Thermosynechococcus vestitus BP-1: one gene and its partner. The protein of the gene in region 1 interacts with the protein of each later gene in a pairwise test. Links are inferred from orthologs where the notes say so. Each region holds a gene or a part of one and is shown in the gene's direction. Other genes may lie near its edges.

Region 1 (4,549 bases):
CTAAGGACTGGCCGACGATACTTAGTCACGCATACCAAATGAATCTTTAGGTCCGTAACGCTTTGCCTTCCTTTACGAAGATGACTTGACATTGCCTGCAGACCAACCTATAATCTAGCTACAGACCAATTATAGCACAACCAATGAAAGCTAGATATAGATATCGTTTCTATCCCACAGACCAACAAAGACAACGCCTAGCTCAGTTGTTTGGGTGTGTCCGTGTGGTATGGAACGATGCACTGGAAATCTGCAAGAAATCTGATAAATTGCCAAAAACTAGTGAATTGCAAAAGCTAGTAATTACCCAAGCAAAGAAAACACCAGAGCGGCAATGGTTGTCTGATGTTTCTAATGTCCCGTTACAGCAGTCTGTTGCCGATTTAGGAGTTGCCTATAAAAACTTCTTCGATTCAATTAAAGGTCGGCGAAAAGGCAAAAAGGTCAACCCTCCTAGATTTAAAAAGAAGACAGAAAGACAATCCGCCAGATTTACTACCTGTGGATTTTCAATTAAAGGCGAAGAAGTTTATCTGGCGAAGATTGGTAACATCAGACCAATTTGGTCAAGAAAGCTTCCTTCTAAACCAAGCTCAGTTACGGTGATTAAAGATGCTGCAAATCGATATTTTCTCAGTTTTGTGGTCGAGATCGATCCAGTTGATCAACCTGCAACTAACCCTTCTATCGGCATTGATTTGGGAATTAAAGCGTTTGCTACTTTAAGTACAGGCGAAAAGATTGATGGCCCTGATTATTCGAAGCTAGACAAAAAGATCAGGCGAAAACAACGCAAACTTGCCCGTCAAGTTAAAGGAAGCAAACGACGCGAGAAAACAAGACTGCAAATCGCTAAGCTTCATAGTCGGATTTCAGATATTCGCAGGGATTTCTTGCATAAATTGTCTACCCGCGTGGTTATCGAGAGCCAAGTGATCACGCTGGAAGACTTGAATGTCTCTGGAATGGTGAAGAACCGCAAACTCGCTAGAGCAATTAGCTTGCAAGGTTGGCGAGAATTCAGGGTTTTAGTTGAGGCTAAGTGCAAAAAACTAAACCGTGAGTTCATTGTCATTGATCGATGGGAGCCAACCAGTCAGACTTGCTCAAAATGCGGTTTTAAATGGGGCAAAATCGATCTATCCGTTCGCTCTGTTGTATGCATAAACTGCGGCGCAGAGCATGATAGAGACGAAAATGCCGCAAGAAACATAGAGAAAGTCGGGATAGGGCATTGCCACGACTATAAATGGACGCAGAGGGGGAGTAAGACTACTTCGGTAGCATCACCCAGTGAAGCGTCAAGAATCATCGCACTTTAGGGCGGTGAGTATGTCAACGTTTCCAGCTTGATCAGCTCTCCTGAAAAAGACTGCGGGTGGCTCCCTCCTCTGTTGCTCCGTTACCCTAAAACCTAGGAAAGAATTCTTGAGAAATTGGGCAATGACCAGCACTCCCTTCCGTATTCACGCTCCCTTTGAACCCACGGGGGATCAACCCCAAGCCATTCAAAAACTGGTTGCCGGAGTACAGGCAGGACATCGCTTCCAAACGCTGCTAGGAGCAACGGGTACAGGCAAAACCCACACGATCGCCCGCGTTATCGAGGCCCTTGGCCGCCCCACCCTTGTTTTGGCCCACAACAAAACCTTGGCGGCGCAACTGTGCAATGAACTGCGCTCATTCTTTCCCGAAAATGCCGTTGAGTACTTTATCTCCTACTACGACTACTATCAACCGGAGGCCTACATTCCCGTTACCGATACCTACATCGAAAAAAGTGCCTCTATCAATGAGGAAATTGATATGCTGCGCCACTCCGCCACCCGTTCCCTCTTTGAACGGCGGGATGTGATTGTGGTGGCCTCGATTAGCTGCATCTACGGTTTGGGAATTCCCGCAGAGTACCTAAAAGCCGCGATTCCCCTAGAGGTGGGCAGAGAAACGGAGCTGCGGCAACTGCTGCGGCAGCTCGCCACGATTCAATACACTCGCAACGATGTCGAACTGGGGCGGGGTCGCTTCCGCGTAAGGGGGGATGTGCTTGAGATTGGTCCTGCCTATGAGGATCGCATCATTCGCGTAGAGTTTTTTGGGGATGAAATTGAAGCGATTCGCTATGTCGATCCCCTGACGGGGGAAACCTTGCAAAGTGTGGAGCGCCTGAATATTTATCCGGCGAAGCACTTTGTCACCCCTGCGGAACGCCTGGAAGCGGCCTGCGTGGCCATTGAAGCGGAACTCCAAGCCCAGGTGGCTAACTTGGAAGCCCAAAATAAACTCCTTGAGGCACAACGTCTGAGTCAACGTACCCGCTATGACTTGGAAATGCTGCGGCAGGTGGGCTACTGCAACGGTGTGGAAAACTACTCCCGCCATCTCGCAGGGCGGGCAGCGGGGGAACCGCCAGAGTGTTTAATTGATTATTTTCCTGAGAATTGGCTCTTGGTGGTGGATGAGTCCCATGTAACGGTGCCACAGATTCGCGGCATGTACAATGGCGACCAAGCCCGCAAAAAAGTGCTGATCGATCACGGCTTTCGCTTGCCCAGTGCGGCGGATAATCGCCCCCTGAAGCCGGAGGAATTTTGGCAGAAGGTGCAGCAGTGCATCTTTGTTTCAGCCACGCCTGGGGATTGGGAATTGGCGGTGTCCACACAGGTAGTGGAGCAAATTATCCGTCCCACGGGGGTTGTGGATCCAGAAATTTTTGTCCGCCCCACCCAAGGGCAAGTGGATGATCTGTATGGGGAGATTCGCCTGCGGTGCGATCGCCAAGAGCGGGTGCTGGTGACCACCCTCACGAAGCGGATGGCGGAGGATTTAACTGAGTACTTCCAGGAGCGGGGGGTACGGGTGCGCTATCTGCACTCGGAAATCAACGCCATTGAGCGCATTGAGATTCTCGAAGCCCTACGCCAAGGGGACTTTGATGTCCTGATTGGGGTCAACCTGCTGCGGGAGGGATTAGATTTGCCGGAGGTGTCCCTCGTGGCGATTCTGGATGCGGATAAAGAAGGCTTCCTGCGGGCGGAGCGATCGCTCATTCAAACCATTGGCCGTGCTGCGCGGCACGTACGTGGACAGGCTATTCTCTATGCGGATACCCTCACAGAGAGTATGCAAAAAGCCATCCAAGAAACGGAGCGCCGCCGCGCCATTCAACTGGCCTACAACCAAGCCCATGGCATTATCCCCCAGCCCATTGTCAAGAAAACCAGTAACGCCATCTTGGCCTTTTTGGATGTGTCTCGCCGCCTCAACGCCGAGTCAGTGCCTGTCTTATCTTCCCAAACCCTACAGGACCTGAGCCTAGAGGACATCCCTCCACTGATCCAAGACCTTGAAGCGAAAATGAAGGCAGCTGCTCAAGAATTGGCCTTTGAGGAAGCCGCCCGCTACCGCGATCAAATTAAGCGTTTGCGCGATCGCCTTGTGGGGCACCCCTAAAATTATGAACTTTTGTAATACTTCGCAACAGTCCGTAAACGGGAGCGCAGGCGGGGAAACCCTAGCGTGGTAAGCTAAGTACGATTTTAGATCCGCACCATTTCGGCTGGCGTTCGGGTTGACGCTAGTTTTAGCAATTCTAGGAGTAAAAAAACCTATGCGTGATGCCGTCACCACACTAATTAAAAACTATGACTCCACCGGTCGCTACCTCGATCGCGATGCTGTTGACAGGTTGCGCTCCTACTTTAATTCCGGTGCGGCACGGGTGAAGGCGGCAGCAGTGATCAATGCCAATGCCGCAGCCATCGTTAAGGAAGCGGCTTCTGCCCTCTTCACCGAGCAGCCGGAACTGATTCAACCCGGCGGCAATGCCTACACCACACGCCGCTACGCCACCTGCCTACGGGATATGGACTACTACCTGCGCTATGCCAGCTATGCCATTGTGGCCGGGGATGTGGATGTCCTCAACGAGCGTGTCCTCGAAGGTTTGCGAGAAACCTACAACTCCCTTGGCGTACCCATTGGACCAACGGTGCGCGGCATTCAAATCATGAAAGAGATTGTGCGCGATCGCGTGGCCGCTGCTGGCATTGAAGACACTGGCATTGTCGAGCAGCCCTTTGACTACATGTGCCGCCAACTCAGTGAAGTGAATATCTGAAGATCCTAGGTTGGCCAAGGTAGAAGACTCTGTAACAATAGAGGGCGGTGGCGCCGGCGATCGCCCCTTTCTATTTCCTATGCAGCAGTGATGAAGATCCGCATTGGCAATGGTTATGACATTCACCGGCTGGTTCCGGAGCGGCCCTTGATTTTAGGCGGCATCAGGCTAGAGCACGCCTGTGGACTCTTGGGACACAGCGATGCCGATGTCCTCACCCACGCAATTATGGATGCCCTCTTGGGGGCCCTCAGTCTTGGGGATATTGGTCATTACTTTCCCCCCAGTGATCCGCAGTGGGCAGGAGCAGATAGTCAAGTGCTGCTGGCAAAAGTGGCCGCACTCATCGCCGAGCGGGGCTGGCGGGTGGGCAATATCGATGCTGTCGTGGTGGCGGAGCGTCCAAAGTTGAAACCTTACCTCGATCCGATG
Region 2 (5,082 bases), 2.0 Mb from region 1 along the record:
CTTGAATGTAGCTGCTGTGAAAGCTCCCGGCTTTGGCGATCGCCGTAAAGCGATGCTCGAAGATATTGCCGTCCTCACAGCGGGTCAAGTGATCACCGAAGATGCGGGTCTGAAGCTGGAAAATGCCAAGCTGGATATGCTCGGTAAAGCTCGCCGCATCACGATCACCAAAGATCACACCACGATTGTGGCCGAAGGCAATGAAAAAGCCGTCAAGGCTCGCTGCGAGCAAATCCGTCGCCAAATCGAAGAAACTGACTCCAGCTACGACAAAGAAAAACTGCAGGAGCGGTTGGCCAAACTGGCGGGTGGTGTGGCAGTGATTAAAGTCGGTGCTGCCACCGAAACTGAAATGAAGGATCGCAAACTCCGTCTGGAAGATGCGATTAACGCCACCAAAGCCGCTGTTGAAGAGGGGATTGTTCCCGGCGGCGGTACCACCTTGGTTCACTTGGCTCCTGAGTTGAGCAACTGGGCCGCTGAGCACCTAACGGGTGAAGAACTGATTGGTGCCAACATTGTTGAGCGTGCCCTCAGCGCTCCCCTGCGTCGCATTGCCGAAAACGCGGGTCAAAATGGTGCCATCATTGTCGAGCGGGTCAAAGAAAAACCCTTCGATGTGGGTTATGATGCCGCCAAAGATGAATATGTCAACATGTTCGATGCCGGTATCGTTGACCCTGCCAAAGTTACCCGCTCGGCTCTGCAAAATGCGGCCTCTATTGCCGGTATGGTCCTGACCACCGAGTGCATCATCGTTGACAAGCCCGAACCCAAGGAAAATAATCCTGCGGGCAGCGGTGCGGGTATGGGCGGTGACTTCGACTACTAAGCCGATGTCTACCCCGGGCAGAGGGTTAATCCCTGAACCTGCCTAGGCAAGGCTCATCGAGTATCGCCTAAGTCACATGGGAAGCGGGGCAACCAGACCCCGCTTTTTTCATGGCTGAGTGGCCGCGACAGGGTCTGGCAGCGTTGCTATAATAGCCCTCAATGTAATGTTTTTTAACATTAGTTCTTTTTGCAGTATGGGCGATCCAGTGCCTGGGGGTGAAATTCGCATTCGGGGTGCACGGCAGCATAATCTGAAAAACATTGACCTCGATCTGCCCCGCGATCGCCTGATTGTAATGACCGGCGTCTCCGGTTCCGGGAAATCCTCCCTTGCCTTTGACACGATTTTTGCTGAAGGACAACGCCGCTATGTGGAGTCCCTGAGTGCCTATGCGCGGCAATTCCTCGGCCAGTTGGATAAGCCTGATGTGGATGCCATTGAGGGGCTGAGTCCAGCGATTTCTATTGATCAAAAGTCCACCTCCCACAACCCTCGCTCGACGGTGGGTACGGTCACGGAAATTTATGACTACCTGCGGCTGCTCTATGGCCGTGCCGGTGAACCCCATTGCCCCCATTGCGATCGCTCGATCCGCCCCCAAACCATTGATGAAATGGTGGATCAGGTTATGCAGTTGCCGCTCCAGAGCCGCTTTCAAGTCTTGGCCCCCATTGTCAAGGGCAAAAAGGGGACCCACAAGAAGCTGCTGTCGAGTCTGGCCAGTGAAGGTTTTGTGCGGGTTCGCATTGATGGCGAGGTGCGCGACCTCAGTGAGGCCATTGAACTAGATAAAAACCATGCCCACAGGATTGAAATTGTTGTCGATCGCCTTGTGCTCAAGCCGGGGATTGAGGAACGCTTAGGGGATTCGTTGCGAACGGCATTGCACCATGGCAACGGTACGGCAATGGTCAGTGTGGTGTCCCGGGAGACGGGAGCTGAGGGTCAAACGCTCCTGTTTTCAGAAAATTTTGCCTGCCCTGAGCATGGGGCGGTGATGGATGAGCTCTCTCCTCGACTTTTTTCCTTTAACTCCCCCTATGGTGCCTGCCCAGAGTGCCATGGCTTGGGCTATTTGCGCAAATTTAGCCCGGAGTTAATTGTCCCTAATCCCGAACTGCCGGTCTATCTGGCGATCGCCCCCTGGGCCGAGAAGGAACATGACTACTACCTTGCTCTCCTCTGGGGTGTTGCTGAGGCCTTTGGTTTTGACATCCATACACCGTGGTATCGCCTCACGGAGTTGCAACGGGAGATTCTCCTCTACGGCACCGACACGCCGATTCTCATCCCTTCTGATTCGCGCTATCGCAAACGGGACTACTACCGTCAATTTCAAGGGGTGATTCCCATCCTAGAGCGGCAGTACCGCGAGACGACCTCCGATGCCTACCGGCAAAAACTGGAAGAGTACCAAGTCAATCAAACCTGCCCCGCCTGTCAGGGGCAACGCCTGAAGCCAGCTGCTTTGGCCGTGCGCTTGGGGCAATATCGCCTTACGGACCTCACCCGTGTTTCCATTCGCGAGTGCTTGGCACGGCTTCAATCCCTGCAACTCACGCCTCGTCAACAACAAATTGCGGCATTGGCCCTGCGGGAAGTCACGGGGCGCTTGCAGTTTCTCATAGATGTGGGACTCGATTACCTGACGTTGGATCGCAGTGCCGCCACCCTCTCTGGGGGTGAAGCGCAACGGATTCGCTTGGCGACCCAAATTGGCTCTGGCCTGACGGGGGTGCTCTACGTCCTCGATGAACCGAGTATTGGCCTGCACCAGCGGGATAACGATCGCCTGCTGCAAACGCTGTTTCGCCTGCGGGACTTGGGGAATACGCTGATTGTTGTCGAACACGATGAGGACACGATCCGTGCGGCCGATTACATTGTCGATATTGGCCCAGGGGCGGGAATCCACGGCGGCCAAATTGTCGCTCAAGGCAGCCTCGAGGCCATTCTCAACCATCCCGACTCCCTGACGGGGGCTTATCTGTCGGGGCGCAAGCGCATTGAAACTCCCAGCGATCGCCGGCCGGGGAATGGCAAATCACTGATTCTCAAAAAGGTTTCCCGCAACAACCTCAAGGACATCACCGTAGAAATTCCCCTTGGCAAGCTGGTGTGTTTGACGGGAGTATCGGGATCAGGCAAGTCCACCCTTATGCACGAAGTTCTCTATCCTGCCCTGCAGCACCATCTGGGTTACAATGTCCCGCTCCCCAAGGAACTGGGCCACATTGAAGGCTTGAATGCCATTGATAAAGTCATTGTCATTGACCAGTCCCCCATTGGTCGAACCCCCCGCTCCAACCCTGCCACCTACATTGGTGTTTTTGATGTCATCCGTGAGGTCTTTAGCCAAACCGTTGAGGCCAAGGCACGGGGCTACAAGCCGGGGCAATTTTCCTTCAATATTAAGGGCGGCCGCTGTGAGGCCTGCGGTGGCCAAGGGGTGAATGTGATTGAGATGAACTTTCTGCCCGATGTGTATGTCCAGTGTGAGGTGTGCAAGGGGACGCGCTACAACCGCGATACGCTGCAAGTGAAGTATAAGGGCTGCTCGATCGCCGATGTTTTGGACATGACCGCCGAGACAGCGCTGACCTTTTTTGAAAATATCCCCAAGGCGGTGAGCAAGCTGCAAACCCTCGTAGATGTGGGCTTGGGCTATCTGAAATTGGGACAAAGCGCCCCCACCCTCTCTGGGGGGGAAGCCCAACGCCTCAAATTGGCGGCTGAACTGTCCCGCCGTGCCACGGGCAAAACCCTCTACCTGATTGATGAGCCGACCACGGGGCTATCCTTTTACGATGTGCATAAACTCCTCGAGGTGTTGCAACGGCTGGTGGACAAGGGCAACTCAATTCTGGTGATTGAGCACAATTTAGATGTGATTCGCTGTGCCGATTGGATTATTGATCTCGGACCCGAAGGGGGCGATCGCGGCGGAGAGGTGGTTGCCGTGGGCACTCCCGAAGCAGTGGCCCTGATGCCCCAATCCTACACCGGCCAGTATCTCGCCCGGGTCTTCAACCGCGCCGCTGCCAATTCGCAATAGTAGAATACAGGTTGCTCTGCCTTGCGGTGTGCCTATGCCGACAATGACCCTCTCCATTTCCTGTCCCGATCAGCGGGGACTCGTGGCCAAGTTGGCACAGTTTGTCTATCGCTATAACGGCAACATTGTCCATGCCGACCACCACACCGATGCCGTTGCCGGGATTTTTCTCTCCCGCCTCGAGTGGGAATTAGAGGGCTTTGAAATCCCCCGCGATCAAATTGCCACCACTTTCATCAACTACGCGCAGCGGGAAAAGATCTTTACCAGTTGGCAGGGGGTGCGCTGGCAGTTGCGGGCCTCGGATATTCCCTATCGCTTGGCCATTTGGGTGAGCCGCCAAGATCATTGCCTTTGGGATCTGCTGCTGCGGCAGCGGGCGGGGGATCTCTTTGCCGAAATTCCCCTGATTATCAGTAACCATGAGCATTTGCGTCCCATTGCAGAGCAGTTTGGCATTGATTTTCACTATATCCCTGTGACGCCAGAGACTAAGCCCCTTGCGGAAGCCAAGCAACTGCAACTCCTCAAGGACTACAGGATTGATCTGGTGGTGCTGGCTAAGTATATGCAGGTGCTCAGTCCTGAGTTTATTGAGGCCTTTCCCCAAGTGATCAACATACACCATTCATTCTTGCCAGCCTTTGCGGGAGCTAACCCCTACCACCGTGCCTATGAGCGGGGGGTAAAAATCATTGGTGCCACTGCCCACTATGCCACCGTGGACTTAGATGAAGGGCCAATCATTGAACAGGCGGTGGTACCTGTGAGCCATCGCGATACAGTGGCGGATCTGATTCGCAAGGGCAAGGATTTGGAACGGGTGGTGTTGGCGCGGGCGGTACGGCTGCATTTGCAAAATCGGATTCTAGTGTATGGCAATCGCACGGCAGTTTTTGCTTGAGGGTTTTCACCGCTGCGGGCCGATTGCCTTCAGGAATTCCCGTTGCATGAACAGGGGGTCACCAACCCCCTTGATGAGCAGGTATAATCAAATGAGGTTCTGCCCCTGCGGTTTCACTGACTATGCCCTTCGAGATCAATCACGGTCTGGGTCGCTTTAACTCCAAACGGGATCTCCATGCTGCCCTCGGTATTCCATTGTCAGCAGCGCCCGGAGAAATTCGCAAGCGGTATCTCAAGATTGCCAAGACACTGCACCCCGATAGCCGTGATGATGAATCGGGTAAAA

The links. Proteins that work in one complex are often made in the same cells at the same time.
Region 2: the proteins of uvrB (region 1) and uvrA interact in binary tests that used the Escherichia coli proteins (3 or more experiments, as listed by UniProt). The link is inferred for Thermosynechococcus vestitus BP-1 from one-to-one orthologs.

The regions. Positions count from the first base shown.
Region 1 is NC_004113.1:2,113,917-2,118,465, forward strand. The notes cover bases 1,049-3,946. They hold uvrB (excinuclease ABC subunit UvrB), read left to right. Parts: upstream 1,049-1,443; coding sequence 1,444-3,450; downstream 3,451-3,946. Other genes in these bases: TLL_RS10295 (RNA-guided endonuclease InsQ/TnpB family protein), read left to right, coding at 1,049-1,322; apcB (allophycocyanin subunit beta), read left to right, coding at 3,608-3,946. Outside these bases: tnpA (IS200/IS605 family transposase), read right to left, coding at 1-92; more of TLL_RS10295, read left to right, coding at 144-1,048; more of apcB, read left to right, coding at 3,947-4,117; ispF (2-C-methyl-D-erythritol 2,4-cyclodiphosphate synthase), read left to right, coding at 4,208-4,549. UniProt on the Escherichia coli protein: The UvrABC repair system catalyzes the recognition and processing of DNA lesions. A damage recognition complex composed of 2 UvrA and 2 UvrB subunits scans DNA for abnormalities.
Region 2 is NC_004113.1:162,237-167,318, reverse strand. Bases 660-4,090 are described here. They hold uvrA (excinuclease ABC subunit UvrA), read left to right. Parts: upstream 660-1,028; coding sequence 1,029-3,890; downstream 3,891-4,090. Other genes in these bases: purU (formyltetrahydrofolate deformylase), read left to right, coding at 3,919-4,090; groL (chaperonin GroEL), read left to right, coding at 660-832. Outside these bases: more of groL, read left to right, coding at 1-659; more of purU, read left to right, coding at 4,091-4,794; TLL_RS00910 (J domain-containing protein), read left to right, coding at 4,917-5,082. UniProt on the Escherichia coli protein: The UvrABC repair system catalyzes the recognition and processing of DNA lesions. UvrA is an ATPase and a DNA-binding protein. A damage recognition complex composed of 2 UvrA and 2 UvrB subunits scans DNA for abnormalities.